Filimonas effusa: one gene and its partner. The protein of the gene in region 1 interacts with the protein of each later gene in a pairwise test. Links are inferred from orthologs where the notes say so. Each region holds a gene or a part of one and is shown on either strand. Other genes may lie near its edges.

Evidence for each region.
Region 2: the proteins of ESB13_RS02930 (region 1) and secA interact in binary tests that used the Escherichia coli proteins (3 or more experiments, as listed by UniProt). The link is inferred for Filimonas effusa from one-to-one orthologs.

The regions. Positions count from the first base shown.
Region 1 is NZ_SDHZ01000001.1:768,581-784,583, reverse strand. What follows is about bases 5,832-8,798. They hold ESB13_RS02930 (alkaline phosphatase), read left to right. Parts: upstream 5,832-6,578; coding sequence 6,579-8,018; downstream 8,019-8,798. Other genes in these bases: ESB13_RS02925 (SDR family oxidoreductase), read right to left, coding at 7,972-8,798; ESB13_RS02935 (YoaK family protein), read left to right, coding at 5,832-6,352. Also shown: adhE (bifunctional acetaldehyde-CoA/alcohol dehydrogenase), read right to left, coding at 1-1,068; pflB (formate C-acetyltransferase), read right to left, coding at 1,095-3,329; ESB13_RS02945 (c-type cytochrome), read left to right, coding at 3,915-4,316; ESB13_RS02940 (cbb3-type cytochrome c oxidase subunit I), read left to right, coding at 4,325-5,608; more of ESB13_RS02935, read left to right, coding at 5,618-5,831; more of ESB13_RS02925, read right to left, coding at 8,799-8,973; ESB13_RS02915 (MDR family MFS transporter), read left to right, coding at 9,495-10,910; ESB13_RS02910 (SusD/RagB family nutrient-binding outer membrane lipoprotein), read right to left, coding at 10,990-12,426; ESB13_RS02905 (SusC/RagA family TonB-linked outer membrane protein), read right to left, coding at 12,439-15,732.
Region 2 is NZ_SDHZ01000004.1:293,456-310,383, forward strand. What follows is about bases 8,847-12,738. They hold secA (preprotein translocase subunit SecA), read left to right. Parts: upstream 8,847-9,196; coding sequence 9,197-12,538; downstream 12,539-12,738. Other genes in these bases: atpG (ATP synthase F1 subunit gamma), read right to left, coding at 8,847-8,880; ESB13_RS20965 (DUF294 nucleotidyltransferase-like domain-containing protein), read right to left, coding at 12,621-12,738. In the rest of the region: sov (T9SS outer membrane translocon Sov/SprA), read left to right, coding at 1-314; ESB13_RS20925 (SDR family NAD(P)-dependent oxidoreductase), read right to left, coding at 382-1,137; ESB13_RS20930 (PKD domain-containing protein), read right to left, coding at 1,155-3,776; ESB13_RS20935 (alpha/beta fold hydrolase), read right to left, coding at 3,776-4,582; ESB13_RS20940 (Lnb N-terminal periplasmic domain-containing protein), read right to left, coding at 4,585-5,754; lysA (diaminopimelate decarboxylase), read right to left, coding at 5,756-6,970; SMC-Scp complex subunit ScpB, read right to left, coding at 6,980-7,966; more of atpG, read right to left, coding at 7,999-8,846; more of ESB13_RS20965, read right to left, coding at 12,739-14,057; ESB13_RS20970 (3'-5' exonuclease), read right to left, coding at 14,054-14,755; ESB13_RS20975 (mechanosensitive ion channel family protein), read left to right, coding at 14,835-16,637; ESB13_RS20980 (TonB-dependent receptor), read left to right, coding at 16,823-16,928. UniProt on the Escherichia coli protein: Required for protein export, interacts with the SecYEG preprotein conducting channel.

The DNA of each region.
Region 1 (16,003 bases):
CAGCCTGGTAGCTTTTTCCAGCGCCTCATCAAAATTCTTGGCTTTATACATAGCCAGAACTGTTGACAGCTTTTCGTGAGAGAATGGCTCGTCGAGTTCTACTGAAGTCACCTCGCCAATCAACACTTTTGTTTCTTCAGGTACAGTAATACCTGCAAGCGCTGCAATTTTGTAAGCGGACTGACCTACGATGTTGGCGTTAAGCACACCGTTGATCAGTAACAGGGCACCCACTTTGCTTACTTCATTCTTCTTCAGAATGTAAGCTCCCCTGTTTAAAAATTCCTGTTTTACTTCTTCATAAACTTTCTCTACTACAATCACACTTTGTTCAGAAGCGCAGATCATACCGTTGTCGAAAGTTTTGGAAAGTAATACCGAGTTCACTGCCATTTTCAGGTGAGCAGTTTCGTCGATGATGGCTGGCGTATTACCCGCGCCTACCCCAATGGCAGGTTTACCGGAAGAGTACGCAGCTTTCACCATACCAGGCCCACCTGTGGCCAGGATCAGGTCAGCTGATGCCATCAACAGTTGAGAGGCTTCTACGGAAGGCTCTTCTATCCAGCCGATGATGTCCTTCGGCGCTCCTGCTTTCACAGCAGCATCCAGTACAATCTTGGCAGCAGCGATAGTAGCGTTCTTCGCACGTGGGTGCGGAGAAAAGATAATACCATTCCGTGTTTTTAAAGCGATCAGGGCTTTAAAGATAGCTGTTGAAGTCGGGTTGGTAGTAGGTACAACCGCTGCGATAACACCAATGGGTTCCGCAATCTTCGTAATACCAAACGCCTCATCAGATTCAATAACACCACATGTCTTCTCATTTTTGTACTGATTGTAAATGTACTCCGATGCGAAGTGGTTTTTGATCACTTTATCTTCCACTACACCCATGCCGGTTTCCTCTACGGCAAGTTTAGCGAGGTGTATGCGGGCATTGTTTGCAGCAATAGCCGACTGACGAAAGATCTCATCTACTTGTTCCTGAGTAAATGTAGAGTACGCAACCTGCGCTTCTCTGACCTTCTCGATTTTTTTGCTTAATTTATCTGAGTTTGTTTCCATAACAAAAAAGTTATTGGTATCTGCGACTACATACTTTCATGGAAGGTCCTGGTGATCACCTCTAATTGGTGTGCACGTGACAATCTTACAAAGTTCACCGCGTAACCAGATACACGAATAGTTAACTGAGGATAGTTTTCAGGATGTTCGTAAGCATCGATCAAAGTCTCCCTGTTCAACACGTTCACGTTAAGGTGATGAGCGCCTTGTTTAAAGTAGCCGGTTAAGGTATTTACCAGATTCACCACTTGCTCTGCTTTTGTATCACCCAGCGATTTGGGGATCATAGAGAAAGTATTGGAGACACCGTCCTGAGCGTCGTTATAATCCAGTTTACATACTGAGTTCAATGAAGCGATAGCGCCACTGCAATCACGTCCGTGCATTGGGTTTGCACCAGGAGCGAATGGTTCACCTGCTTTACGTCCGTCAGGTGTAGCACCTGTGTTGGAACCATACATTACGTTAGAGGTAATGGTCAACAGGGATAAAGTAGGAGTTGAATTTTTGTAAGTGGCGTGTTTGCGTAATTCACCGATGAAGAATTTAGTGATTTCTTTAGCGATGTTATCTACACGGTCGTCATCGTTACCATATTGAGGATAAGCACCTTCAATGTTGAAGTCTACAGTCAAACCAATATCGTTACGAACTGGAGTTACTTTAGCATATTTGATGGCAGACAGTGAGTCGGCAATGATAGAGATACCGGCAGCACCATAGGCAATGTCAATATGAGGATCAGTATCCACGAATGCCATTTGCGCTCTTTCGTAGTAGTATTTATCGTGCATGTAGTGGATGATGAACATGGCTTTCGCATAAACACGGGCCAGTTCACTCAGTGTTAATTTAAACACTTCCAGTACTTTGTCATAATCCAAAGGACCATCAGCAATAGCAGGAATATTGTTGATCAGTTTAACACCGTCATGCTCTTCCCTGCCTTGGTTTAAAGCTACCAGTAACGCCTTAGGCAGGTTGGCCCTTGCACCAAAGTGTTGGATAGATTTACCGATGGGCTGATAAGATACGCAACAGGCAATACCATAGTCGTCAGATCCACGTGTACCGCGCATCAGATCGTCATTTTCGTATTGGATGGAAGAGGTATCTACGGATACTTGCGCACAGAATTTTTTGAAATTCTTAGGCAGTTTGTCAGACCATAAAACGGTAAGGTTTGGCTCAGGAGAAGCACCTAAGTTGTACAGGGTCTGAAGGAAACGGAAAGAGGTTTTGGTTACTTTGGTACGGCCATCATGGAAAGTACCACCAATGCTCTCAGTTACCCATGTAGGATCACCACCGAAGATCTCGTCATAAGAACCAGGACGTAAGTGACGAACCAGGCGCAGCTTCATTACAAACTGGTCGATCATTTCCTGGGCTTCAGCTTCAGTGATTACACCAGCCTGAAGATCCCTTTCAATGAAAATGTCAAGGAAAGAAGAAACGTTACCAAGTGACATCGCAGCACCATCTTGCTCTTTAACAGCAGCAAGGTAAGCGAAGTACACCCACTGAACAGCTTCAGCAGCAGTTTGAGCAGGACGGGAAACATCGCAGCCATATTCTTTGGCCATAATAACGATGTCTTTTAACGCAGCGATCTGGGCGTTTACTTCTTCACGCAAACGAACTTTGTGCTCGGTCATTTCACCACCAATAGCAGCAAAGTCAGCTTTTTTGGCTTTGATCAGGCGATCAACACCATATAAAGCCAGCCTCCTGAAATCACCAATGATACGGCCACGCGCATAGTTGTCAGGCAAACCAGTCAACAGGTGTTTGGAACGGAAACTGCGCACTTCAGGATCATAAGCGCTGAATACACCTTCATTGTGGTTTTTGGCATAATTGAAAATATCAATTACCCTGTCAGCCACTTTAAGGCCACGCTCTGCAGCAGCAGATTCTACCAGTTTAATACCACCGAAAGGTTTGATACCCCTTTTCAGCAGTTGGTCGGTTTGTAAACCAACGATCACTTCATCCTCCTGCTTGATGTAACCAGGGCGGAAAGCGGTTATATTGGAAATTGTTTCAGTATCAACAGCAAGCACACCGTTATTGGCCCTCTCCTGCAACAACACTCTTTTTACTTCTTCCCATACTCGGGTAGTTTTCTCTGTTGGTGCAGCTAAAAAAGATTCGTCTCCTGTGTACGGGGTAACGTTGTTAATCACAAAGTCGTACACATTGATCGCAGAATTCCATTCACCGGATTTGAAAGGAACTATCATAGCATCTGTTTCCATAATTGTTATGTATTAAGATTACGAGACAAATGTAGCCCTGATATGGCTTACCTCATATGACAATTATCATGAAGGCCGGGCTTGGGGGATAATCGAGATCATTGAAAAAGATGATTTCCATTACTTTATTTCTTCAAAGTCTTTACAGTGTTGACTTACCCTACCCGTTCACCCGGAAATAGCTCCAGCCGCCGCCCACAAAACCGGTGCCATTATATTTTTGTGAACATAACTCAAATGAGGGGATACAACATACCCTCCGGTCTACCCACCGCTTCAGCACCAAAAACATACTCTAAAAACAATACTTTTGATCCCACCCAAAATCCCCGCAAAACACGCCGCCATTTATAGGATCACCGGAACACACAAACCATCTGCATCATACTACGCTTTATATAGCTGCTTATAAGCCGCCCACAAGCCGCCTGTATCCCACATCACACCAAATAACCTCCCAATTCCACTGCAAAAGCCACTCCTTATCCCTCCCGTCTATTATTCTACCATTCCACTATTCTATTCATGACGTAAGTCATAATTGGAACGGAATACCCGGCGTAATTTTGACCGAAATCCCTGTAAATGAAGCTCAAAGTTTGGCTCACACTGATTGTCTTGTTCTTTATCTACTCCTCTTTTGTCTATATCTACAGTGGGTCGGAAAAACAACCTGTCAGCCCCTCAGCCACCGTCATCGCAGGATGGCAGATCTGGCAGCAGAAAAATTGCCACACCTGTCACCAGCTATATGGCCTCGGCGGCTATATGGGCCCCGATCTTACCAATATCGCCTCAGACGCCAATAAAGGAACTGATGCCTACCTCAAAACCTTTATGAAGTACGGCACAGCCAATATGCCCAACCTGCACCTTACAGAAACCGAAATGGATGCACTCGTATCCTTTCTGCGTTGGGTCGATAAAAGCGGTAAAAGCCAGGTAGCAAAAGAATCAGTACACTGGACAGGAACTTATATTTTCTAGAACTTTTTATGATGGATTTACAACGGTTATTTACCCGGTTTGCATTAGTAATGCTGCTGGTGGCCATTTTAGCAGGAGTGATTGCTTCGTTAGGCTACTTATTCCCCGCAGGCTTTAATTCTATTCTACCTTTCCATGAACTGCGCCCCGTACACGCGTCCGCCGCATTGTTCTGGATCATTACAGGAGCCGCTTGCTGCGTTGGTTATTTCAGCGGCCGGCAAAGCAAACCCTTTATGGCTCTATGGATGATTACCATCGTGGTCATCTTCATCAACTACTGCTTTCATAACTACGGAGGCCGCGAATACTGGGAATTCCCGGCATGGCTCAACATCCCCCTGCTCGCAGCATGGCTCCTGTTCATGGCAGCATCTCTTAAACGCATCCCCAAAGACGCTCCGGTATATTTCTGGATGTGGACATCAGGCATCCTGTTCTTCCTCATCACCTTCCTCGAACAAAACCTTTGGCATATTCCCTGGTTCAGGGAATCCTTCCTGAGAGAAGTAACAGTACAGTGGAAAGCCAATGGCTCTATGGTAGGCGCCTGGAATCAAATGATCAACGGCTTATCCGTTTTCCTGCTGGTAGCCATCAGCGGTAACCCGGCTGTCGCCCAAACGAAAAAAGCTTGGTTCCTGTTCTTCCTTGGCCTGTTCAACCTCATGTTCAACTGGGGACACCACGTCTACAACGTCCCCAACAACAACTGGATGCGCGGAGTGGCCTATGCCGTAAGCATGACTGAATGGGTGATCATCCTCCTCATCATCCGCAACTTCAGAAATACATTGTCCGAAGCAAAGAAATTCTGCCACCTGGTAGTCTACCGCTTCATTGGCGCTGCCGAACTTTGGGTCTTTGCCAACCTGTTGCTGGCGCTGCTCATGAGTATCCCCGCAATCAACCGCTACACACACGGCACGCATATTACTGTAGCACACGCTATGGGTACCACCATAGGCATCAACACCATGCTGCTGCTCGCAGCCCTCGGTTATATCATCGATGTCGACACGCTTTCCGATCGCGTCCGTAAATGGCTCTTAACCGCCATAAGGATCAACACCATCAGCCTCGCGGTATTCTGGGTGGCTCTGATCCTGGCAGGCTTGGTGAAAGGCTTCCTTTCAGTTGACCATCCCGAAAACAACTTCGCCGATGTTATGGCAGCAGTACGCCCCTACCTCGAAGTCTTTACAGCAGCAGGCTTCGGAGTAATGATCGCATTGGGCATTATCTGCGTCATTTATCTGAAACATTCTAACCGCAACAGGCAGATTAACTAAATTTGCACCATGTTCCGGCACATTGGTAAGAAAAGGAATTTCATTCATAACATCAGGTTAGCGATCCTGTTATGCTTAACGGCAGGAATGGTGAACGCTGCCGGGTTTATTGCCTTCTCCGTACTAACAACGAATGTAACAGGACACGCAGCCCTGCTGGCAGTTAACTTGTCCGAGGGCTATTATCAGGCCGCACGAACAGTAGCACTATGGCTTTTGCTGTTTCTCTCCGGCGCATTCCTGTCAAGCCTTTATATAGGCATGGTAGGAAGAGATAAACCCTACGCATACACCTTACCATTGATCATTGAGATCTCTATCTTGATTACCGTTGGCAGCCTGGGTCATTTTTACGATGGATCCAGCGCCGCCACAGGCTTATTTGCAGGAAGCCTACTGTTTGCCATGGGCCTGCAGAACGCCCTCGTAACAATGATCTCAGGCTCGGTTGTACGAACAACCCACCTCACCGGTATGTTCACCGACCTGGGTATCGACCTCTCCGCAGCCATCCTCAATCGAAAACAATGGAGTAAAGAAAACAAACGCCGCCTGCTGTTGAGGATCCTTATCATCACCTGCTTCTTGTCCGGTGGCATCATCGGCGGCTACCTCTTTCAGATCCTGCATTACAAAACATTTTTCCTCCCCGCCGCCATCCTCGTCTTTACCATCTTTTACGACTACTTCCGCATGAAATACCTGAAAGCCAAATCTTACTACCTGCACAAAAACTCAAACTAAAAGCTGCTGCAAAATAACCCCAACACTTCCTGCCACCCTACATCATCCGTCCCATCATCACTCCACCATCCACTACGCCTAAGTCCCCCCGCCATCCAACATTTACTATCAATCATCCGGCATCCCCTGCTCCTTTATCATCCCATTCTTAACACCAAAATAATATCCCCTCCCGCCCAAACGCTCATATTATCCGCATCTTGCCGTTTGATCTTAAATTGAACACATGAAAAGAAGGGATTTCTTCAGAGCTACATCACTGACAGCCGTAGGAAGTACATTGATTCCGGGAGGCAGTTCGTTATTTGCAGCCGGCAAACAAGCCGGGAATACAGCAAAGAACATCATATTCATGGTAAGTGATGGCATGAGTACAGGCACGCTTAATATGGCAAGCCTCCTGCTCCGGCAGAAAGAAGGAAGACAAAGTAATTGGTTGAAATTATATGAGCAGAACCTGGTCAGCAGGGCTTTAATGGATACCGCATCTGCCAGCTCACTCGTTACCGATTCTGCTGCCGCCAGTTCGGCATGGGGAGGCGGTGTAAGAGTCAAAAACGGCGCCCTTAACGTCTCCGCCGATGGCACAGAACATACGCCCATCCTTCAGAAGTTCAAAGCTGCCGGGAAAGCAGTAGGCTGCGTTACCAGTGTACCCATCACACACGCAACACCCGCTGGCTTCAGCATCACCAGCAAAAGCCGCGGCGACCAGTCCGAAATAGCATTATTATACCTGCCGCTGAAATTCGATGTCATGCTCGGCGGCGGCCAGCAGTATTTCGACGGCGCCAAAAGAAAAGATCATAAAGACGTCTATAGCCAGTTCATACAGCAGGGATATACCGTTGTCAAAACACGACAGGAACTTATACAGGCTGCAGGCACCCAAAAACCGCTCATCGGCGCATTCGCCGACGATGGTTTACCCTACGCCTTAGATAGGATCCAGGATAGCACACTGCAGGCCGGAACGCCTACCCTGGCAGAACTTACACGCGAAGCCATCGCCAAACTCAAACAAAATAAAAACGGCTTCGTATTACAGGTAGAAGGCGGTAAAGTCGACTGGGCAGCGCACGCCAACGACGCCGCAGCGCTGCTCTACGACCAGATCGCCTTCGACGATGCCATTAAAGTAGCCATCGACTTTGCAGAAGCCTCGGAAGATACGCTGGTGATCATCACTACAGATCATGGCAACTCCAACCCAGGCCTGTTTTACGACGACAAAGCCAACGCAGGGTTCGACACCATGCAGCACGTGAAATACACCAACGAATGGGTGCTATCAGGCATCACAAGAAACTTCTCCGCCGCACAGGTCATAGAACGATTGGAAGCAGCACAGGGTATCGCAATAACGAAAGATGAAGCAGCCTCCATCCTCAGCCATTACACAAATCTTAACGAAGAAGGATTATACAATCCCTATAAACTGCCTTATCACGAACTGGCGCAGATCCAGAAAAACTACACTTGCATCAGCTGGGCAGGCAACAACCACTCGGCAGACTACGTAGAACTTGCCGCATTCGGCCCCGGCAGAGAACTGCTGCCGCCGTTCGTAAAGAATACCGACCTGCACAACCTCATGCTCAACGCAACAGGTGTAATGCCTACGGCTGCCCATGCCCTCCCGAAGCGCCATAGATCTGCCCCGTAGCATAGCTGGCATCACTGGCCGCAAGTTGTACATATATGGAAGCCAGCTCAGCAGGCTGACCAGGACGTCCCATGGGTGTTTCTTCTCCAAACTTCTTCAGCTTCTCCATGGTAGCGCCACCACTTACTTGTAAGGGTGTCCATATCGGACCAGGCGCAACACCATTTACCCGTATGCCCTTGGAAGCAAGCTGCTGGGCAAGTGACTTCACATAATTGGTGGTGGCAGCCTTGGTTTGCGCATAATCGTATAGCTCACCAGAAGGGTTGTATGCCTGAACACTCGAAGTGGCAATGATAGCAGAACCAGGTTTCAAATAAGGTAATGCAGCTTTAATAGTCCAGAAAGGCGCGTAAATATTCGTCTTCATAGTAGCATCAAAATCTTCACTCGACAAATCCATTATCGATGCCCTGGTTTGCTGCCTCGCAGCATTGTTCACCAGTATATCTAATCCGCCAAGCTGTTTTACAGCCTCCTCAACCAGCCGGCAGCAAAAAGATTCTTCCCTTAAATCACCCGGTATAGCCACAGCTTTGCGGCCGGCAGCCTTGATAAGCGCAATCACTTCCTGCGCATCAGCCTCTTCAGCCGGCAAATAGTTGATAGCCACATCAGCCCCTTCACGCGCATAGGCTATCGCCGCCGCACGCCCCATACCCGAATCTCCACCGGTGATCAACGCCTTTCTGCCCAATAGCCTGTTCGATCCCTTATAACTCTTCTCTCCATGATCCGGCTTAGGATCCATCTTACCCGCCAGCCCGGGCCACGGCTGCTGCTGCTCCTTGAAAGGAGGTTTGGGGTATTTACGCAACGGATCCTCTAACCCCGGAGCAGTGCTAAACTTCACCTCACCCGGCGCTGCCATAGCCTGCGACACTATTAAGGAAGCCAAACCAACTCCAATACCGCCAAGCACCTGCCTGCGGCTGCACAATTTTTCCTCGTTCATACTTTTATTTTAACGTTGATACTTTAGTTACACCGCGCTTGTAGCGCCCCGGTAACGGCTAAAATATCATACCGCCGCGTAACAACCCGGCAACCAACACGTCACCCCCATCGGGAACGATTTTATTCTTTATAAATAAAACCACGGCCATGACAGCAACAACGAAAGCCACCGCCGCAAAGGCACTCCTTTCCAGTCTGCCATGTCTATGCTTATTTTTTACATCAGCCGCACAGCAGATAACCTGTCACAATACCAGAAGAAGATCCTCGAAAAAGCAAAAGACGAACTTAGAACCGTCTTTCATAAAAAGGAAAAACAATAATGAAGCGATGAGATCAAAAAACATGGCTAGCACAATTGTTGCTGGCAGGTAACAGCCTGCTGCTCTACTTCGTTGAAAACAATCGGAACCAGCCATAATTCCTCCCGATAACGGGATAAAATCCTATACCCGGTTTTCACGATAACGTACCGTTAGGTAAATTAGCAAAGCACAGTATTTAAGAAATGGCGAAAATATGCTCAGGAACAAAACACAAGTATTGATAACCCTTATGATCGGTACCTCTATGGCCGCCATAGACAGCAGTATCGTCAACGTATCCCTGCCGGTTATCCAAAAACAATTCAACGTAGAAGTAGACGACGTCTCACTGGTGGTCACCTCTTACATGATCACCTTTCTTTTATTCATCCCCCTCACTGCCTGGTTGAAAAACCGCTTCGGCTACTACCGCCTGTACATGGGAAGTATCATCCTGTTCACTATCGGGTCACTGCTATGCAGCCTCTCACCAGGCCTGCCGCTCTTGGTGGCATCCCGCATCGTACAGGCAATAGGAGGTGGCGCCATTACACCAACCTCCCTCGGCATCTTGTCCGAAAATTATCCGCCCGAAGAACGCGGCAGTGCTATTGGATGGTGGGGCATAGGTAACGTCATGGGGCCCGCCTTGGGACCTACACTGGGAGGCGTATTAACCCAATACCTTGGCTGGGAATCCATCTTCTACGTAAACGTCCCCATCGGATTCATTGCTATTATCCTCAATAGCCGCTACCTGGGCTTCCTCAGGAAACAACCCGTCGTCGATTCCCCGCTCGATGTCAAAGGATATCTCCTGTTTGCAAGCTCTATTCTCGCACTGCAATGTACACTTACCACAGCAGGCTCCAGGTACGGCTTCACATCATGGCAGTTCGCCGGGGGCATCATCCTCACATTGGTGTTCTTCTGGCTATTTATCCGTTCCTCCAAACGCAAAAATGCACTACTCGACCTGTCGGTATTCCGGAATGTAGGCTTCAACAGGGCCTTCATCATCGTAGCCATCCGCTCCCTCGCACTGTTTGGCGGCATGTTCTTCCTGCCCTTCCTGTTACAGGGATTATTGGGTTATACCGAAATCCAAAGCGCACTCCTGCTGCTTCCTAATGCCCTCGTAATGCTTGTTACAAGGCCACTGGCCGGCAAACTGGCCGACAAGGGAATGATCAGGAATATTTCCCTGGTAGGTATATGCCTGCTATCCGCCTCTTTCTTCCTGTTTGCACGCATCGATGCCGGCGCCGCTATCTGGTTCATCGTTCTGGCAATGGTGATACGCGGACTGGGCCTCAGCTTCCTGATAGCGCCTGTCTCTACCGCAATGCTCAACGCAGTCGATAAATCCCAGACAGCAACAGCCACCTCGCTGAACAGCCTCATGCTGCAGCTTGGCGGATCAGTAGGCATCGCAATAAGCGGCTCCATCCATAGCTATATCTACGACCATTATACCGCAAAAGAATACCCCCAGGCGCTGGCAGAACATTTTGCTTTGCAGGACGGGTTCATATTTACTGCCGTACTTATCCTCGCAGCCCTCATCCCCGCAATGAAACTTCCTCAGAAAATATACCGCGATCTGCCCGACAAAGAAGCGCTTGGATAAAATAAGAAGGCGTTCCCGCGGAACGCCTTCCATTAAGCGCCATCTCGGAGCAGGTGTTACATAGATCACCATCTCAACATCAATAGAGATCCCAGAACAACTTCGTTGTAACCAGGTCTCCACCAATGGCTGTAGAGCCATTCTTATAATTGGCAGTGTTCAGTGTTTGTTCTTGCGCCGGATAGGTATAACGCACCGGGAAATCGGATACAGCACGGTTGGGAGCAGGCAGCACAGGATAATCAAGCCGCCGCACCTCCGTCCACGCATCATACCCCCTGTTATACAAAGCAATCCATTTCTGGAAACCGATCTTTTCTCTGTAAGTACCATGCTGATTGGCATAACTGCCTTTCCCGGCAAGATAAGAACTGGCCTGCGACGCAGTACCACCCCAATATAGAATAGAAGCGGTAACACCGGCATTATAATGCGATACTGCCGTACCTCCTACTTGTATACCGCGGGCAGCCGCCTCCGCCAGTATAAACTCAACCTCCATATTGTCTATCAATACCGACTCGAAAGCAGGCTGCTGTATCGCATCTGCAGGCTTGGAATATGTACCCCATTTATTGGTCGGATTTCCTCCTATAACACCCCCCGAATAACCACCCGCAGCATCTCTTGTAAAAAATAACGGAATACGCGGATCGTCATACGCCAACAGACTATCGGCAAAGGTCTGGCCTATCACAAAATCATGCCTGCCGCTTTGAATAAGCTCCACCCACACAGGATTAGTATTTGGCGGCGCTTTCTCATATTGAAAAACAGCATTATCCGATGAAGACAAAATAGCTTCCGGAGCCGCAGCTGCTATCACCTCGGCAGCTTTGGCCGGATCACTGTCAGCTATAATAATCCCCATCCGCAGCTTCAGCGAATTGGCAAATGCTTTCCACTGAACAATATCACTGCCATAAAGCAGATCGCTCGAGGAAAAAGCAGCCTCACCCTCATCCAATGCCGCAATAGAGGTATCAAGACGGGTCAGCAGATCATAATATGTGGTCTTGGCATCATCATAAACAGGTAAAGGATATTTGTCTATATCAAGTGCCTGCTTATAAGGTATATCGCCAAATGTATTCACCAGCACAGACCACGCATACACCTGCAGGATATCTGCCATCGCCAGCTGATTGCGCCTTTGCCCCGCAGTGGTAAACTGCGGATCCTGCAACGGTATGGCTTTCTTGGCCTCCGCAAGACTATTTAGCACATCTCGGTACAGGCTATTCCAGAACGACTGCGGTATATTCCTTCCGGCCAGGTTGTAACGGCTTTCATCCTGGTAAGTGGTCTCAGCCCAATGCTGCACATTCAACCTGAAAATATTATAGTTCACACTGGGAGAGGTTAAAATATCTGTCAGGTTTTTCTCGGCATTCGAAAACAAAGCCGACGGCGGCACCGCTGTCGGCTTCTTCGTTTGCTCATTAAGCTCGTCTATATTTTTTGTACAGGACGACAGCATTCCCAATAACACTATGATGATTATATTCTTTTTCATACAATTTCAATTTTAGAACCTGAATTTTAAATTAGCACCCACTGCCCTTACCATAGGATAAGCCCCTACCTGGTAACCTTGCAGGTTACCCGAACTCACCCCTTCTTCAGGATCGGCATAAGGAAGATTCTTATGAATAAGCCACAGATTCCGGCCAAAGAGAGAAATATCCAGCCCTTTAAATGGCTTCATCTTCGACACCACACTTTCAGGCAAAGAATAAGTAAGCGTAAGATCTCTCAGCTTAACATAGCTGGCATCATACACAAATGCAGCCGCAGGATTCACAACGTAACCCAGCGTACCATAACCATTGGCAGTACTGATATCAGCTCTTACGGTATTGGGCGTTCCCGCATCAGTGATACCCGGATTAATGATCCCCCCGCTTTTACTGTCATTGGTAACATCATTCCTGATAGGAACACCTAACTCATTAACACCAGCCGTTTCAGGATACAAACCCGTAGCCAGGCCGTAATACATGTCAAGTGAAAATACATCCCCCCCCTTTCGAACATCTATCAAAAAGCTTAGTGAAAGATTCTTGTACTTGAAGGTATTGGTGATACCCGCCAGCCAGTCAGGAGCAATATTGCCTATAACATCATTGGTGTTGCCAGACTTAACATAGTAACCATCAGCATTTACCAGCTTTTGCCCGTTCTTGTAAACAAACCCCTCTCCTCTGATCGTTCCATAAGGCTCATTAAGCGCTGCATTGATAGTAACACCAGCATTGTAAGAACCAATCTGGAAGTTCTGGATCCCATCACCCAAAGCAGCAACCTTGCTCGTATTTTTCGTCCAGTTGAGGTTCAGGCTCCAGGAAAAATCGCGCGACTTAACAGGTGTGCCATACAACGACAACTCCCATCCATGATTATCCACCTCCCCTACATTGATATATTTACCATCGAACCCGGTTGCTCTCGATACCGGGGCAGGCACAATCTGGTTAGTGGTTTTGGAATTGTAATAAGTTACATCAAACCCTAAACGGCTGTTAAAGAACGACATCTCAACACCGGTTTCAAAAGCCTTTGTCTTCTCTGGTTTAAGTGTGGGATTATTCTTAAGCACCAGCTCCGGGATCAGCGCACTTATCGAGTTGTTATTGCCCGGGGCCGCAAGCCCCTCGCCATTGAAACTGGGTATGATAGCATAATAGTCGATCAACACATGAGGATCAGGACTATTACCCACCTGCGCATAGTTGGTCCTGAATTTACCATACGACAACCAGGGCGCATTAGCGATAAGCTTCGAGAATACGAAACCCGCAGAGCCAGAGTAATAAAAATAAGTATTATCGTTTTTCGGTAAGGTCGAAGACTTGTCCATCCTTCCCGATGCATCAAGGAACAGATAATCCCTGTAGCCTAACGTAGCAGTAGCAAAATAACCATCAACGCCCACCGTACTTTGTATTTCAGGCGGCGCAACCATAGGATTCCTGGTATTCGTTAACGCATAAATATCCGGGACAGACAAGCCCCCATTGGTAGAAGCGAAAGTAGAATTGATCTTCGTTCTGCGTATGTTCGAACCAACAGTAGCCTTTAAGTTCATATCCGGGCTAAGATCCCTGTTCACATTAATAAGCAGGTCGTAATTATACTCCCTGAAAGAACGCAGGAATTTGGAATAATAAGGCACCTCCAGGCTCGTTACGGCTACCCGCTCCTCCTGCATCTCATCATAGGAATCAAGGCTTACCCGGCCCATTACATCAAGCCAGGGTGTTATTTTATAAGTAAGATGCGCATTACCGAAATACCTGGAACGCCCATCCGTTTCAAAATTTCTGTAACGAACCCAGTAAGGGTTATTCCAATAAGCCGGGACCACCCCTCCAATAGGATCCGATGGATCTGCAGGATTCCAGGTAACGTTCTTCCCCGTACGGTCATAGGCCGCTTTCAACTCCTTAACATCCACATTCGTCTGCCACCACTCCCTGAAACCGGTCATAAGGTTAGTCGCATGATCACCGCTATAACCTGTGCCATATCTGCCAAGACCCGCAATCTTTGAAAAATTGATAGTGGCGCCCGCAATCAGGTTGTCAGCAACATTATAACTGCCGCCAAAATTAACGAGGTCTTTAACAATACTGCTGTTAGGCAATACACCCTTCTCATCCGACCTGGTATAACCTAATTTAAAGGTCCCCCGGTCACTGCCCCCATCCAGATAAACACTTGTATTATACGAAAGCGGCTTCTCAAAAAAAGCAGAAGGACTGTTTTTCGCCGCTATCCAGGGAGTGGCCTTTCCATAGTTCGGCGAGCTCGGATCAAAAGCATCCCATTGATACACCTGTAACGTAGGATTAAACTGGTACCCCCATGAAGCATCTTCCGTAGTAGGCGTTACCAGGTCCGGAACGCCATCGCCGTTCACATCAAAATTAAAGAACCATCCCTTCGGATCTACATCTTCATCATACCCGTAACCATAACCCGCACCATAACGATCCTGGTATTTGGGGAAAGTAGACTTCTCGATAGAACTTACAGTAAGCCCCGCATTTACTGTAACACCAAGAGTACCCTTCCGGCCTTTTTTAGTAGTGATCATTACAACGCCATTCGCCGCCCTTGAACCATACAAGGCGCTGGCAGCAGCTCCTTTTAAAATGTTGACAGACTCAATATCATCAGGATTGATGTCCGCAGCCGCATTCCCATAATCATAACCACCACGCCCCCTTTTCTGATCGGTAGTATTGGTATTGCTATTATCAACAGGCACGCCATCAACCACAAACAATGCCTGGTTATTACCGATCAACGATTTGTTGCCCCTGATCACAACATTGGCCGACCCCCCAAGTGTATTGTTTTGCTTGATCTCAATACCAGAAGCCCTTCCCGACATACCCGTAATAAAACTCGAAGAACGAACCTTGGAGATCTCATCACCGCCAACGGTTTGAGCCGAATAAGGTAAAGAATTACGCGTCCTCCTGATACCCAAAGCTGTTACTACAACCTCTTCTATCACATTATCCTCGGGGAGTAATGATACATAAAGACTAGCCTGCGAACTTACTTTAATTTCCTTGGAAGCATAATTGGTAGCGCTAAACACCAGTATATCACCTGACTTTACAGTAATAGTGAAATTACCTGAACTATCAGCACTTTTTCCGCGCGAAGTACCCTTGATAAGAATACTTGCACCATCGATAGGCACACCATTATTGTCAGTTATTTTTCCGGATAGAGAACGGGTTTGCGCTGTCGCACTAACAAAGCATAGCAACAACAATCCCGTTAAAAAACAAAATAGGTTTCTCATGATATTATTTTTTATGAAAAGAATAGGCTTTCATAAGGGCATAGAATGGTCTGCAGGTTAGGCATGAAGCCGCCTGTTGCAGCTGCGGGAAGCAGTGCACTAACAAACAATGGGAACAATTATCAGGCGTATAACAACAACAAACCCGACATCAAAAGGGAGCGATCTCTCATGATACAGTTTTTTAAAATGAAGGAAATGGGAGTTGTTTTTTAAAAAAGCAGGCAATAGGAGGCCCGTGCGGTCACCAACAGTGCCGCAAACACATCAT
Region 2 (16,928 bases), on another replicon or contig:
AACGTGGCCTCAACCTGCCATTTAAGCTGCCGGGTATGAAAGAGAAACGTCTTGAAAATGATCTGAATATCACCTTCGATCTGTCGATGCGCGATGATACGCAAAGTAACAGTACCCTCGACCAGAATGCTGCCTACAGCACCGGCGGTCAGAAGGTGATCAAGATACAACCGTCCATCGATTACATCCTGAACAACAGGATCAATGTAAAACTCTATTTCGATCAGCAACGGGTGATCCCTTATATCTCCACATCTGCACCAACTACGAACACGCGGGGCGGTCTGCAGATAAGGATCTCACTGGCGCCGTAAAACAATTGATAGTATAAACAAATAAGGGCCGCGATTCGCGGCCCTTATTTGTTTTATTGATATCCTGTTATTCTTTATGCAATGTCAATGAATTTGCCTGTGCGGTAGGGGTAACCACAAGATCATTGATACAAACATGCGGTGGGAGGGTGGCGCAGTAATAGGTAATAGCTGCAATATCCTGTGCAACAAGTTGCTGATAGCCGGTATACACATTATCTGCCTGTTCCTGGTTACCTTTAAAACGTACTACGGAGAATTCAGTATCTGCTGCTCCCGGATGAATAGCAGTGACCTTAATACGGTGAGGAAGCAGGTCTATACGCTGGGCTTTGCTAATGGCGTCTACAGCGTGTTTGGTGGCGCAGTAAACATTACCATTGGGATATACTTCCTTGCCGGCAATAGAACCGATATTAATGATATGACCCGCTTTGCGTTCTATCATATAAGGAACGATAGCCTTCGATACATATAGCAACCCCTTTACATTGGTATCGATCATAATGTCCCAGTCGTCGAGAGAGGCATTGTCGAAACTGTCCCTTCCCAGGGCAAGGCCGGCGTTATTTACCAATACATCTATCTGTTGCCATTCTTCGGGTAACGCCTGCAGTTGCTCAATAACATCTTCACGGTTCTGAACATCGAAACAAAGCGCCAGAACCTTAACATCATACGTTCGGGTTAAGGTTTCTGTAAGTTCCTGCAACCTTTCTTTCCTGCGGCCTGTGATGATGCAGTTCCATCCGTTAGAGGCAAATGTGGTAGCTATAGCTTTTCCAAATCCTGATGTAGCGCCGGTTACGAGTATTGTTTTCATTTCTGTGATGTTGCAAACTATCTGATGAGAACGATGGTTCCTTTCTTTTCTACCAGTTCGTCTTTATAATTTACTGCCTGTGTTACAAATACGTAGGTACCGCTGCCTTGTTTACTGCCTTCGTAGGTACCGTCCCATCCTCGTCCTATTTCACTGGTATTGAATAATAATTGTCCCCACCTGTTATAGATACGGAAGAAATCCAGTCTTTTCATGCCTACCAGTATAGGTCTGAGTATATCGTTTTTGCCATCGGCATTAGGTGTAAACGCCGTAGGAACAAAGATATCGGGTTGTGTGGAAAATACGACCACTTTAATGTCGTCGTCGCCATAACACCCTTCCGGCGTAAATGCACGTACGGTATATACCAGCGAATCGATGCCTTCACCCAAACTTACTACCGGGTTGGCAAGCGTCCTGTTATTGATACCTATGTCGGGGGTCCACCTGTAAGTAGTGCCGCCCGTAGCATTTAACTGAAGAGGTTGTCCCGATACTATGGCTGTATCATTACCGGCAAAAGCTTTTACCTGCGGAATCACGGTAACAAGGATAGAATCGCTAACCGGTTTTGGACAGCCCAATGTATCGGTAACAGAAATAACATAGGTAGTAGTGCGTTGCGGACCGGCCAGCGGATGAAGTGTATTGGTATACAACATCGATGCTGCCGGCGACCATGTATGTTTGGCTGCAACGGTGGCGGCATGCAGCTGTACTGTTTGTGCAAAACAGAGAGTAGTATCCTGTGAAGCAACAACGGTCGGATAAGGAACTACTTTTACCCTTATAGCACCATTGGCCGTGCAATTACCAAGACGGGCCAGTACATTATAGGTAATATCGTTTAACGGTGCAGCCGTCGGGTATTTGATATTGGCATTGTTTAAACCTGCTGCCGGCGACCATACAAAATTCAAACCATGGCTCTCCGGACGCAGGTTGATACTATCGGTCCGGCAGATGGTTGTATCAGGCCTTAATTGAACGGAAATGGCCTGCAGCACGTTCACCTTAACAGAATCTGAATTAATACAACCATTGTCATTCACATTCACCACATAAGTAGTAGTGTCTTTCGGGAACACATAAGGCGTTGCTGAGCTGGCATTGCGTATATAAGGACCCGGTGTCCAGGCAAAAGTAGCATTGGCGCTGCTGGTAGCTTTAAGATACAAGGTATCGATACTGCAGATCAGTGTATCCCGGAATGGTAAACTTATCAGTGGTTTATCCAGCACCGAATAAGTTTTGGTAACAGTATCGATACACCCCTTGCTATTGGTTGCTATCAGGCTTATGCTGATGTTGGATAACGGCGAACCATACTTGTACTGCGGATTCTTAAGTCTTGAAGTATCGGCAAGTGTTGCAGGATCACCAAAATTCCATCGCCAGCTGTCTACAACGCCATAGGAGGTTGTAGTAGCATCCCCGAACGTGTAAGGATTCTGGAAGCAGCTGCCGTTGATATTGAAATCGGCTGCAAAGCCGGGAAATACGCGAACTCTGGTGGTGGTGGAATCAGTACAACCTCCTGTTGCAGTCACCTTCAGCTTTACCGTAAATACTCCTGTGTCTTTATAAGTATAGGTTGGCGTGGGCGCATGAGAAGTATCCAGTGGATTACCTGTGCCAAAATCCCACAGATAGGAGGCTATATTGCTGTTGGTAGACTGATTAAAGAAGGTGTTGGTATAACTGTCGCAGGAAATGTACTCAGGGTCCAGTACCGCCGCCGCGAGACTACAGTTGGCAACGGTGATATGGATCTCTTTCCGGGTGGCGCCAATTTTTACGCCGTTCCTGTACTCTTCTACTTCTACTGCCACAACATAATCGCCCGTTTGAGAAGGGGCCTTGCCCGAAATAATACCGGTAGTAGGGTTAATACCTACGGCTGCCCCCAGCGGCGAAAGGCCCGAAAAGCCGCCATTATACGGAACGCTGCCATAAGGCGGACCTGATGGGGGATTGGGCTTTGCCTGGTTATTACCCTGGCCGCCGCCAATGATCCCTTCGGTAAAACGATATACCAGTGAGTCGCCGTCAATATCTGTGGCGCTGAAATCAAATGTAAAAGGGGAATTATAACAAATAACCGCCGTATCGCGCTGTGCGAAAACTGGGCTGTTGTTGTTGTAATAACCTTGTCCGTTCACAGTACCGGGAATGGTGTTCGTATAGCTAACCCCAACAGCGCTGGAATTGCTGACGTTTACAATGCCTGCTATACGGCAACAGCGTTGTACGGTGAGCGTATACCCGTTTGTATTATTGGGAAGGGTAACGGTGGTAGTAAATTTGTCGATACGGTAACAGATGGTTGGTACCGGGTTGATACAAGGACTGAAACTAAGCTTGGTATCAATGCTGGTAGCGGTTCTGGTTACGGTTAGTGTTTGAAGCAGGCTGTTATTATCAAGATTATAAATGCCGAGAAAAACCTCCTGGTCTATCTGTTGTTGGGTAGAGTTGCAATCGAGGTATTGATTGATTGTGATGCTATAGTTGGAGGTGTTACTGGCAGCTCCCGGACCCAGGTACTCATATGAGATCCAGCCTCCTTTAAGGTGGTTTGCCATTAAAGGAGTTGCTGCAAAGGATAATACGAGTACCAGGATTAATATTTTCATCACTCACGACGGTTCAAGGCTTCCAGAAAATGTAGCAAATGACTGTTCACTGCCGCTGTTGCTTCCCACATTCCCATATGCCCCACATTTTCCAGTATATGAATATACGAACAATTTGGCAGGCTCACCTGCTGCAGTACATCATTTAATGGAGCGGCAACATCATCGGTTCCTATGATAAACAAAACAGGTGTTTTGCTGCCTGAAAGAACTGCTGTTCTGTCTGGACGCTCCATCATTGCTTTATAATACTGCTGTAATGGTAAATCGGCAAATGCCGCGCTTTGTTCTATCAGCTCGTTTACCTGCTCCGGGTGGCTGCTTTTGAATGCAGCAGCGAAAAGATTGGGAATGGTAGTACGAAGGAAAGAAGGACCGCCATATTGCTCTATCATTTCAATGCCCCGCTGACGGTTTTGTTTCTTTTCAGGAGAGTCGGCGAAGGCCGAAGAATGAACCAGCCCAAAGCCGGTGAGTTTATCGGGAAACAATGCTGCAAAAGCCAGGGTAATATAACCTCCCATGCTGTGGCCGAACAGCACGGCTTTTTCAAGTTGTTCGTGTTGTAACAACGCATCGATAACACGGGCAAATTCTTCAATGCCGGGAGTACCCGGTAAAGCCTGTGAATTGCCGGAGCCGGGGAAATCTGGAGTAATGACAAGATAATCGGGTTCCAGGTAAGCTATCTGCCTGTTCCAGATGGTGCTGTCTTCACCAAAACCATGTAAAAAAATAACCGGGGTACCCTTTCCTGTTTTCCGATAAGAGATAAGGGTGTCATTATAGTTAAAGGAATATAACATACTTATTCATCCGCCGCCAGCTGAAAACACCGGTAGGCCATTAGTAATACAATGGGGACCAGTGCAATGTTCAGGTGCTGGGGCAAAAATAGCCAGCCCAGCAAAAGCGCTATCTGCAGGAAACCGGCAAAGCGGAAATACTTACGTACCCGTGGCGATCTTTTCCAGATGAAAAATGCGGCGATGAAATGGGTAGGAAGCGCCCACAACAGATTATAGTTGCTGCTGCATACTACATGATCGGTTCCAAACCACATGAATAACAACAGGAAACCAGCTACACCGGTAGTATATAGCAGCAGCGAATCAATCAGGCGGGTGATAAATCTGGCTGTTCTGTTTTTTAACTGCGACAGCAATAGTATAACGAAGCTGAATAGGCTGAAAACAAGTAAGGGGATCCATTTATTCTGCGGGCTTACCGGCGGCACGGCTTGTACAAGCGGCAGGGTTTCGCTTACGATAGGTTTATTGCCCGGAAGCACGGATGTATTTAATCCTTTTTCAAGATAATCCGGCAGGAACATACTTTGCTGAACAGTTACCGTATCATCGAGTTTGCTGCCCAGCAAAATATCTATTCCCAGTTTGCTCCAGGGCTGCCCTCCTTTGTCGAGATAGGTATGCAGCATATTACGGAAGCTGGTGCGTGGCGGCGTAAGTGAGGTGGTAATGGTTAAGCCGCTGTTCTGCTGCTCAACCATGTCGCGCACCCTGCTGGTACAGTTATCAAAAAGGAAATCGTACTTGTAATATTTGTTATCGTCCTGCAGGTTTACCTGCAGCGCTTTGTACATACGGTTTTTAGCTTCGCAACTGATGTCCAGCACCTGCTCCGAAACACTTCGCTGCTCGTATTGGTAAAATCGTATAAACTCAGAATAACGCTCTGCCGACAAAAAGTAATTGAGCTTACCGCGAACGAATTTGGCATAGAAATCAGGATCGCTGAAATCAAAAGTACCATAGTTGAAAACTACATCGCTGAAGGTCGCGCTGTCTATCACCCGCATGGCGGTATGGCCAAAGGTTGAATACAATTCTTCGCCCGGAGCGCAGGTAAGAACGCTGATCCTCAGGTGACAGCTGTCGCTGCTTTGTGAGCGCGACCAGAAGCTGGTGCAGAGTAACAGCAACAGCAGCCATAGGCGATTGTATCTTCTTCTTTGCATATTATAATACTTCTACCTGGTTACGCAGGAGGTCTTCAAATACATCTCTTTTACGAATAAGATGAGGCGCGCCATTCTTAACAAGCACTTCTGCCGGTTTAAAACGTGAGTTGAACTGGCTGCTCATTTCAAATCCATAGGCGCCGGCATTATAAAATACCAGCAGATCACCTTCTCTTACTTCGTTTAGTTTCCTGTTCCAGGCAAAAGTGTCGGTTTCGCAGATATTACCCACTACCGCATATTCTTTCAGCGGTCCGCTAGGATTACTGATATTTTCAATGCGGTGATAGGCATCGTAGAACATGGGACGGATCAAATGGTTAAAGCCGCTGTCTACACTAACAAAACTGGCAGCGGAAGTCTCTTTTATCACATTTACCTGGGTAACGAAATAACCACACTCGCTCACCATAAATTTACCCGGTTCAAACCATACCTGTAATGGTTTGCCTCCGGGATTAGGGTGATTATCGAACGCTGCCTTCACCTTTTCAGCCAGTAGATCAATGTCTGTTCCAACATCCCCTTCTTTGTAGGGTACTTTAAAACCACCGCCCAGATCTATGAACTCCAGTTCTTTAAAATGGGGAATGATGCTGAACAACACTTCTATACCCTTCACAAAAACATCTACATCTTTGATCTCACTGCCTGTATGTATATGAAGATCGCTTATGTGAAGATTATGCTGTTCCACTACCTGAAGAATTTGATCTATCTGGTCTATGGGAATGCCAAACTTGCTTTTTTCGTGGCCTGTAGAGATCTTGAGGTTGCCACCCGCCATAATATTAGGACGGAGACGAATACCTACAGGATAGCTATGACCGAATTTCTTACCAAACTTTTCAAGATTGGAAAGGCTGTCGATATTAATATTAACGCCCAGCGCTTTTGCTTCTTCAATTTCACTGAACGCAATACCGTTTGATGTATAGAGTACCCTTTCAGGTAAGAAACCTGCATACAGGGCCAGTTTTACTTCGTTGATGGAGCTGCAGTCAACATTGGCGCCCAGCTGTTTTACATGCTTAAGGATGTTGATGTTGGTCAATGCCTTACAGGCGTAAAAGAAAACAGTATTGCTGTTCCGGAAAGCGGAGCTTAGCTTACGGTACTGGTTTTCAATTGTTTCGGCGTGATATACATAAACCGGCGTGCCGTATTGCGTGGCAATGGCCGTAAGTTGTTCTTTGCTTAATGCTTCTGACATGTTCTGTTGTTATTGAGGCCGTTCTTCTTCATCCTGCAGATCATCGGGATCCTGGTCCTCCGGCGTATCATTGCCGGCATCAGCAGCAGGAGAGTGGTCCTCTTCTTGATTGGGGAGGGAATCGTCGTTATCGGTCGGGGTTTCTTCTTCCGGAAGCTCATCGCTGTCGGCTTCTTCTTCGCCGGCATTGGTGTGTCCCGCAGCTTCCTCGCCGTCTGTGGTTTCGTCGTTGGGGGCGCCTGCAGCGTCTTCAATGCCTGCATCGTCACCAGCGATACTTTCACTGTCTTCCTCGTGCGCTACGAGGTCGCCATTACTGTCTACCGCCAGCAAGGCATCTATTTCATCTTCCGAGGCGGGTAACTCGTCGGCGGCAAAAGCGGCTGTTTCTTCAGAGCCTTCTTCAGCGGCAATAAGATCGCTCATAATAGTAGGTGCAACCATTTGTTCGGCCAGTACCTCTTTTATTTTGGGAAGATCGGCGGCGGAGTTGATGCCGAAATAGTCCATAAACAGTTTGGAGGTGGAGTAGATCAATGGCTTGCCGGGTAACTCTTCGTTACGGCCGGTAATGATGATCAGCTCTTTTTCCAACAGTTTCTGAATGCTGTAATCGCTGTTCACACCGCGGATAGATTCTATTTCTCCCTTGGTGATGGGCTGTTTATAAGCAATAATGGCGAGGGTTTCGAGAGCGGCATTCGAAAGCCGCTTCAGAAACTTATCGCCATTTAGCTGTGCTACGGTCTTATGAAAATCTTTTTTCGTGAGAAACTGCCATCCGCCGCCACTTTCCCTTACTTCAAAAGGGTAAAATTCGGCCTGGTACTTTTCCCGGATACCTTCTATGGAGCTTTCAACCTGGTCAAGGGTAATACGTTGCTCCATGAAGCCAAAAGCATTATTTATCAGCTCTACTATCTCAAGGCTGGTCAAAGGCTTTTCACTGGCAAAGATCAACACTTCGATATGCGGAATGATTTCTGATAGTTCCATAGCCCCAATAATACTAATTTTTACACTGATGTCTAGCCTAAGGCTGCAGCACCACTTACGATTTCCGTTAATTCTGTGGTAATTGCGGCCTGACGGGCACGGTTGTAAGAAATTTTCAGTGACTTCAGCAGTTCATTCGCATTTTCGCTTGCTTTATCCATGGCGGTCATACGTGCACCATGTTCGCTGGCGTGGGCATCCAGAACTGCTTTGTAAAGCTGGATATTGAGGATTTTTGGCATGAGCTCGGCAATGAGCGTCTCCTTTTCCGGTTCAAAGATGAAATCCACCTTTTTAGCGCCTTCCTTAACGGGTTGTTTGGGAATAGGCAGGAAACGTTCTGTATTGAAGAGCTGCGTAGCAGCATTCTTGAATTCACTGTACACAATATCGATAGCGTCGAACTCATTATTCTGGAAGGCATTCATGGCTGCTTTGGCAGCTGCCTCTACGTTGCTGAAAGTAAGCTGCAGAAAAATGTCTTTAAAGGTGGCATCAGTTTTAAAACCGGCTCTGCTCATGGTTTCCCAGCCTTTTTTCCCAATGTTCCATATGGTTACATTGCCTTTGGCATACTGAGCGGCATATTTTTCCTGGATAGTGGCTTTCGCTGCTTTAACAACGTTGGTGTTGTAAGCGCCTGCCAGTCCGCGGTCGCTGGTAATAACAATCAACAGCACCTTTTCAACAGGCCTGTTCTCTGCCAGGTTCAGTTCCAGGGTTCCGTCTTCCACGCTGCTAACAATATTACTCAGCATTTCCTGCAGCTTCTGGGCATAAGGCCTCATTTGCAGAATGGCATCCTGTGCACGGCGCAATTTGGCGGCGCTCACCATTTTCATGGCTTTTGTGATTTGCTGAGAGCTTTGAACAGACTTAATGCGGTTACGAACCTCTTTTAACTGACCAGGCATAATGTATAATTATTATGTTGAGCCAGGTTCCGGGCTGCCGGAATCCAAGCCTTTAAATTGGACGCAAAAGTAGCAGAATTGAAGTAAATTTCTCTTCTTGACCGCGTTTATTTATTGCGGGAAAGAACACCCGTTAAATTTTTTGTTCCTTTAAAAAGCCAGACCTAAATGATTACCTTTGGTCCCCGCCGCCGTTTACAACCTGCCAATTTGGCTAAAACAGTGGGGTTGCATTGTTTTTGAGACACATGCATATCGAAAAAAAATCATCATGAAGCCGGAGTTAACGATCCCGGCATAAAACGACCATAATTCTATGCTAGGTTTTTTAAGCAAGTTACTGGGTGGTAATAAATCCGAAAAAGACATCAAGGTGATAGAGCCTGTGGTGGCACAGGTTAACCAATACTTTCAGCAGTATCAAAGCCTGTCAAATGATGAGCTTCGGGGTAAAACCGTGGAGTTCCGGCAGCGCATCCAGGAGCATGTTGCTTCAATAGATGCCGAAATTGCCGCAAAAAAACAGGAAGCTGACATATTGCCTGCCCAGGATGTTCAGGGTAAAGACGCCATTTATACAGAAGTAGATAAACTTAAAAAGGATAGGGATAAAAAACTCGAAGAAGCCCTGGAGCAGATCCTGCCCGAAGCCTTCGCTGTCATTAAAGAAACCGCCCGCCGTTTTAAAGAAAATACGGATGTCGTAGCTACTGCAACCCAGCTCGACCGCGATCTCAGCGTTAAAAAAGAATATGTTTCCATCAACGGCAACGAATCTGTCTTCAAAAATACCTGGAATGCCGCCGGAACTCAGGTGGTATGGAACATGGTTCATTATGATGTTCAGCTCATAGGTGGTGTCGTATTACACCAGGGTAAAATTGCCGAAATGGCTACCGGTGAAGGTAAAACACTGGTATCTACCTTACCAGCCTACCTCAACGCATTGGCCGGCGAAGGTATTCACATCGTAACCGTGAACGACTACCTTGCCCGTCGCGACAGTGAATGGAATGGCCCTATCTTCGAATGGCTGGGACTTACAGTTGATTGTATCGATAAACACCAGCCCAATACCGCTTCCCGCAGAAACGCCTACCTGGCGGATATCACTTACGGTACCAACAATGAATTCGGCTTCGACTATCTCCGCGATAACATGGTGCATACTCCCGAAGAAATGGTGCAGCGTAAACACCACTACGCCATGGTCGATGAGGTCGATAGCGTATTGATTGACGACGCCCGTACACCACTTATTATCTCCGGTCCTGTTGGGCATAGCGATAACACGCAGCAGTTCTTCGATCTTAAGCCAAGGATCGAGCGCGTGGTAGAAGTACAACGCCGTGCCGTTAACCAGTTCCTGAACGAAGCCAGGAAAAAACTGGCCGAAGGTGATGATGATCCCAAAAGCGGTGGCCTCGCATTGTTCCGCGCTTTCCGCGGTTTACCAAAGAACAGCGCTACCATTAAATATCTCAGCGAACCGGGTATCCGCGTGAAACTGCAGAAAGCAGAAAACTACTACCTGGCCGATCAGCAGCGTGAAATGCCTAAGGCGGATGCAGAATTGTATTTCTATATCGATGAGAAGAACAATTCAGTGGAACTTACCGACAAAGGTATCCAGCTGATCACAGGTGCAGGTGAAGATCCTAACTTCTTCATCATCCCGGATATCGCCGTAGCACTTGCCGAAACAGAAAACGGTAACTTCTCCGCTGAAGAAAAATTACAACGTAAAGAAACTTTACTGAACGAATACTCTGTTAAGGTAGATCGTATTCACACTGTACAGCAATTACTGAAAGCCTATACGCTTTTCGATAAGGATGTGGAGTATGTGGTACTCGACGGACAGGTGAAAATTGTAGATGAGCAAACAGGCCGTATCATGGAAGGCCGCCGTTACAGCGACGGTTTACACCAGGCTATTGAAGCAAAGGAAAATGTGAAGATCGAAGCTGCTACACAAACCTACGCTACCGTTACCCTGCAGAACTACTTCAGAATGTATCATAAGCTCGCTGGTATGACCGGTACCGCCGAAACAGAAGCAGCTGAGTTATGGGACATCTACAAACTCGACGTGGTAAGAGTACCAACCAACATTCCTGCCGTACGTATCGATGAGCAGGACCTGGTATTCAAAACCAAACGTGAGAAATATAAAGCGGTTATCGAAAAGATCATGGAGCTGCGCGATGCCGGCCGCCCTATCCTGGTAGGTACCACTTCCGTTGAAGTGAGTGAATTACTGAGCAGGATGTTAAGACAAAACCAGATCCCTCACAACGTATTGAACGCCAAGCAGCATGCCCGTGAAGCACAGGTTGTTGCCGAAGCAGGTTTACCGGGTAATATCACCATCGCCACCAACATGGCCGGTCGTGGTACCGATATCAAACTCGGACCCGGTGTAAAAGAAGCAGGTGGTCTGGCTATCCTGGGTACCGAACGCCACGAAAGCCGTCGCGTCGACAGGCAGTTACGTGGTCGTGCCGGTCGTCAGGGCGATCCGGGTTCTTCCCAGTTCTTTGTTTCCCTGGAAGATGATCTGATGCGTATGTTCGGCAGCGAACGTATCGCCAAGGTGATGGACTTTGCCGGTTATAAAGAAGGTGAAGTGATCCAGCACAGCATGATCACCAAGAGCATTGAACGTGCCCAGAAAAAAGTGGAAGAAAACAACTTCGGTATCCGTAAGCGTTTGCTGGAGTATGACGACGTAATGAACAAACAGCGTACTGTTATTTATACCAAGCGTAACCACGCGTTGTTTGGTGAAAGGCTGGCGCTGGACCTTGATAATGCTTTCTATGACGTGGCAGAGGGATTGGCAAACACGTTCAAGGAAAGCGGCGACTTCGATGGTCTGAAACTGGAACTGATCGTTAACTATGGCCTGGATACAACCCTTACTGCCGAAGACTTTGGCAGGTTGTCTGTTGCAGATCTGGCTAACCGTTTATATGATGAAGCTTCGGCAAACTATCAGCGTAAACGCAGTGATCTGGCAGAGCAGGCGCTGCCGGTGTTCCAGAATATCCGTCAGACACAGGGAAGCCATGTAGAGAATGTGGTAGTGCCTTTTACCGATGGAAGGCGCATGATCCAGACCCTGGCTCACCTGGATAAAACCTTACAGAACAATGGTCTCGAGCTGGCGAATTCACTGGAACGTACCGTTACCTTAGGCTTTATCGACGATGCCTGGAAAGAGCACCTGCGTGCGATGGACGATCTGAAACAGAGCGTTCAAACGGCACACTACGAACAAAAAGATCCGCTGGTTATTTATAAGCAGAACGCCTACATGCTGTTCCGCCAAATGGATAGCAGTGTTAACAAGGATATTGTAAACTTCCTGAGCCATGCCGGTATTCCGGTAGAGCAAAACCAGGATGGTGGCGTTCCTCCCCGGCAAATAAGGGAAGGACGTGAGCAGCGGACCGACATGAGCCGTATGCGTGCCAATAAGGAAGAGATAGATGCAGCAGGAAGTGATTATGCCGCTAATGAAAATGACTACTTCGATCCTTCAGAAGCCCCCAGACAGGAACCGGTTAAAGTAGGTCCTAAAATTGGCCGTAACGATCCTTGCCCTTGTGGTAGCGGTAAAAAATACAAACAATGTCATGGACGTGACCTTTAGTTAAATAAAGGTCTCATCAATATACGCTCCGGGTAAGTTTCGTTAAGAAGCTTACCCGGTTTTGTTTTGTTGACTATTACATTTATCCAAACAGGTTATTGGTAAAGTCGAACTTGATACGCGTCTGGAAGTTAGCGATGGTTTTAAAGATCTCTTTCAGCGTTAACTCGTCAATTTTTGTGAGGCTGTTCAGCAACACATAGTTGTCAGGCTCTTTTTTCTCCTTTAGTATTTGAGTGGCCTGTTTTTCAAGACGCATACCCATCAGGAAATAGTAGCCCTGCATGAGCTGAATAAAATCATCTTCCGTGAAAACGCCTTTGCTCTTTAATGCCTTGAGCCTGTCACCTGTATTCACTTCAAAGATGCGGTGTTTGAGCGCATACACCCTTACCAGGTCTACTATAGGTGTCATTGCCTTTTTTATATCGAACACCTCGTGTTTACCGCGTTTGAAAGTGCGGATATTCTTAAAGAAGGTAAGTGGCGGCTGATATTGTAATGCATTTTTAGCCATATGGAAAAACAACTTTTCCAATGGTTGCTGCAATTCTTTATCAAGAAACTCCCGTAGTTCATCCATGATAGTAGGATCGCCATAGATATAACGGCAGTCGAAGAAAGTTGAGAATTTGATCACCGTTTCAGGAACCGGCTCCATCATCCAGCTGTCGTAATTTCTTTTCCAATGTGAAAGTGAATGCGTCCAGTTGGGATTCTGTGCCATAAAACCTCCCGTGCAGTAGCTAAAGCCAATTGCATTGAGGCGGTCCGATACCATCTGGGCGAAGTTCAGGAAATACTCCCTTACCTCTTCGCGATGGTCATTGGCTTTGTCTTCGTAGATGATAGCATTATCCTGGTCTGTTTTCAGCGTTTGTTCTTTACGACCTTCGCTGCCCAGTACCATAAATACAAACTTGGCAGGTGGCTCTCCTACTATTGCTATTACATTCTGGATAACCTTTAACGCAATGGTATCGGAGATGGACGTAATGATCTGGTTAACGATAGCCGCAGATACATCGCTGTTCAGCAGTTGCGCTACCACGGCAGGCATTTGTTCCCATTTCCTTTTCAGTTCTTCTTCTGAATGGGTTTGCCGTACCGATTGTATAAACACCAGTGGCGACTCGGCCTGTTCGCCAAGCAATTTATTTCGGCTGATGGAGCCGGTATATTTGCCATCCTTTTCAATGAGCAGGTACCTTGTTTTGGTACGGAACATCATTAATATGGCTTCATAAACATGTGTATTGGAAGGAATGGATACAATGGGGTTGTCCATGATATCCTTGACAGGTATGCTTGTATCGCCCCTGGCGGCCACCACTTTGTCGCGCAGGGTGATATCAGTAACATAACCTATGATCTTCTTTTGGGCGTTGGTAACAAAAATACAGCTGATCTTGTGGCTTGCCATTGCTATGGCTGCTTCGTAAGCCGGTGTGTTTTCATCGCAGCTGGTTATTTCACGCTGCTCGATACCCTCTATGGTCTTTGTATATAATTCATTCATGCGAGATAAGCGATTAAGGCAGATACTCCTCCACCTATTAATATGGCAACCAATCCCCAGCCTGCGCGGGAAGCAGCGGCAGTGGCTTTTGCCAGTATCGCCTGCTGTTGTACAATTTTTTGTTCCGTGAAATCGCCGCGTTTAACGAGTTCAAAGAAACAAGCTGCAGTAGCATTTACATCCGCCAATGCATTATGTTGGTTTTCAAGCGCTTTATTAAAAAGAATCGTATAGAGCTCACCCAATCTCAGGTGTTTTACTTCCGGACTCCTGGAAAGATAAGTGGTGGCCTGCATAGTACAGAACTTGGGTAATACACTCAGAATATTGGCAATACCTGAACGGTAAAATTCGGCACTGGCAACATGAAAGTCCAGTTCCATAAAATGACCGATTACCATAGGATTGTATTTCGCCAGGTCGGCTGCCAGTTTGTTCATTACCGTAACACGGGGCAAACCGTTTTCCATTCTGAATGTATCGCTGATCCCATGTACCTGGAATGCAGATTCTGTTGTCGTGAAATCGTTATTATTGATAAAATGGTTTTCTTCCTTTATTTTTTGTCCGCTTTTCGAATAAATGATCCAGGCTACCTGAACTGCATGGGGCCAGTTGCCCTCTGTTGAATAAGGTTTGTCCCATTTCCGGGGCAGGCCAGACGCCTCTGTATCTATGAAAAGCAAATAATCGTTCACGGCAACATTTTACTCAACAAACCTACGTATTTTTCACCGTAACTGGTTAAATAGTAACGTAGATCTATACCTTATGCATATGAAAATATACCTGTTCCTGCCCATATTCCTGTTTTTCTGCTTCAGCGCCGAAGCACAACGTACCGATACCTCCCTGCAGGCCCGCAATGCAAAGCAGGATAGCCTGCTTATGTGGCAATCGCAGCAACTGCAGCAAATGGAAGCGCTGCGGGCAGCGGATTCCATCCGGCGGATGTCCCTCGAGCAGCAGCTCAACAGCCTGAAGGCTACCGATAATTACAAAAAGGACGAACTGGTAAAAGAGCTCACGGAGCTGCGCAAAAGAGACGCGCTGCAAAAAGAAACCCAGCGGCAAAAGATCGACTCACTGCGCCGGTTTGTGAAGGGAGTGCCAGTCATTTTCTTCCAGGATACCCTGCTTACCATTTATGACAGACATGGCAGCTTCTCGCCACGTGAAAGAGCGGTAGCACTGCTTGAGCGTCTGGAGAAATTAAGTCGTGATCATTTCTTTCATCCCGATTCGCTGAAGATCATTCCATCCGGGGCAACCGCCGACCTGGCCTATAATGAAATGATCCTGCTGGGTATCTCCGATAATGATGCGTTGTGGATGCAGATGCCGGCAACAGAACTTGCTGCTTTATATAAAGAACGGATCGCTACTGCACTTTTGAAATATAAGGAAGCTACCAGCTGGAAAACCATACTCAAAGAAACATTGCTTGCAGCATTGGTGATTGCCGTGTTGCTGCTCATCGTTAGTGTCACCGGCCGCGTGTTAAAACGGATAAAGCGCAGGATCATCGCAGAAAAAGGAAAGCGTATCAATGGCATCCGTATCCGCAATTATGCGCTTTTTGATGTGGAAAGAGAAGCTGCTTTTCTGGCCCTTGCAGCAAATGTAATACGATGGATCATCCTGTTGATCGTAGGTTATTTTGCGTTGCTGGTATTGTTTGGCATTTTTCCATGGACCGAACATTTTGCCGATAACCTGTTACGTTATTTCCTGACCCCCTTGAAACATATTGTCATCAGCATACGCGATTACCTGCCCAACCTGGTAACCATTGTGGTGATCTGCATTGTATTCAGACTGCTGCTGAAAGGTGTTCGTTTTCTCAAAACAGAAATAGAAAGCGGGGCATTACATATCAGCGGGTTTTATCCTGACTGGGCAAACCCTACTTACCAGATCATAAGAGTGCTTGTATTGGCGTTTATGACGATTGTAATTTTTCCTTATCTGCCGGGTTCCGACTCTGCTGTTTTTAAAGGTGTATCCGTTTTTGTGGGGGTCATTTTCACCTTTGGATCAGCAGGCGCCTTGGGAAATGTGGTATCAGGCGTTGTGCTTACTTATATGCGTTCGTTTAAAATCGGCGACAGAGTTCAGATAGGGGATATTACAGGCGATGTTATAGAAAAATCATTGCTGGTAACAAGATTGAGGACTATTAAAAACGAAATCATCTCCATCCCCAATTCAACAGTGATGAGCAGCCATACCATTAACTATAGCAGTGATGCGGTTGGTAAAGGGCTTATAATACATGCAACTGTTACCATAGGATATGATGTGCCGTGGCAGCAGGTGCATAAGTTACTGATAAGGGCGGCAGAGGAAACTCCGCTGATAGAGAAAACACCTCCGCCTTTTGTGTTGCAGACAGGACTTGATGATTTTTATATCCGGTACGAGATCAATGGTTATACAAAGCATCCTAATAACCAGGCACAGATCTATTCAGATCTCTATAAACGGGTACTCGATGTATTTAAAGAGGCAGATATAGAAGTGATGTCGCCACAATACTATGTCGTGCGAAACGGAAACGAAACTGATAACAGTAAATAATGTTATAGCATAACAATTCCATAGTTATGTAAAGAGAAAACTAATAGTTGTAAATAGTTGTGTAGCGTTTAATGTGACTGAGGGCTTTAACGGAAAATTGGGAAGTGAAGATTAGGATATATTCTAAAATATTTCCAAATTGTTTCATATAACCATTAACCTTTACACCCTCTCGAACCTTTAAAATGAATAAATTATCAGCAACGCTTGTGTGCCTGGTATTTGTGTGTGTGTCCTTTGGCCAGTCTGCGACAATGAAGGGCCAGCTTTTAGATAGCTTCAACCAACAAA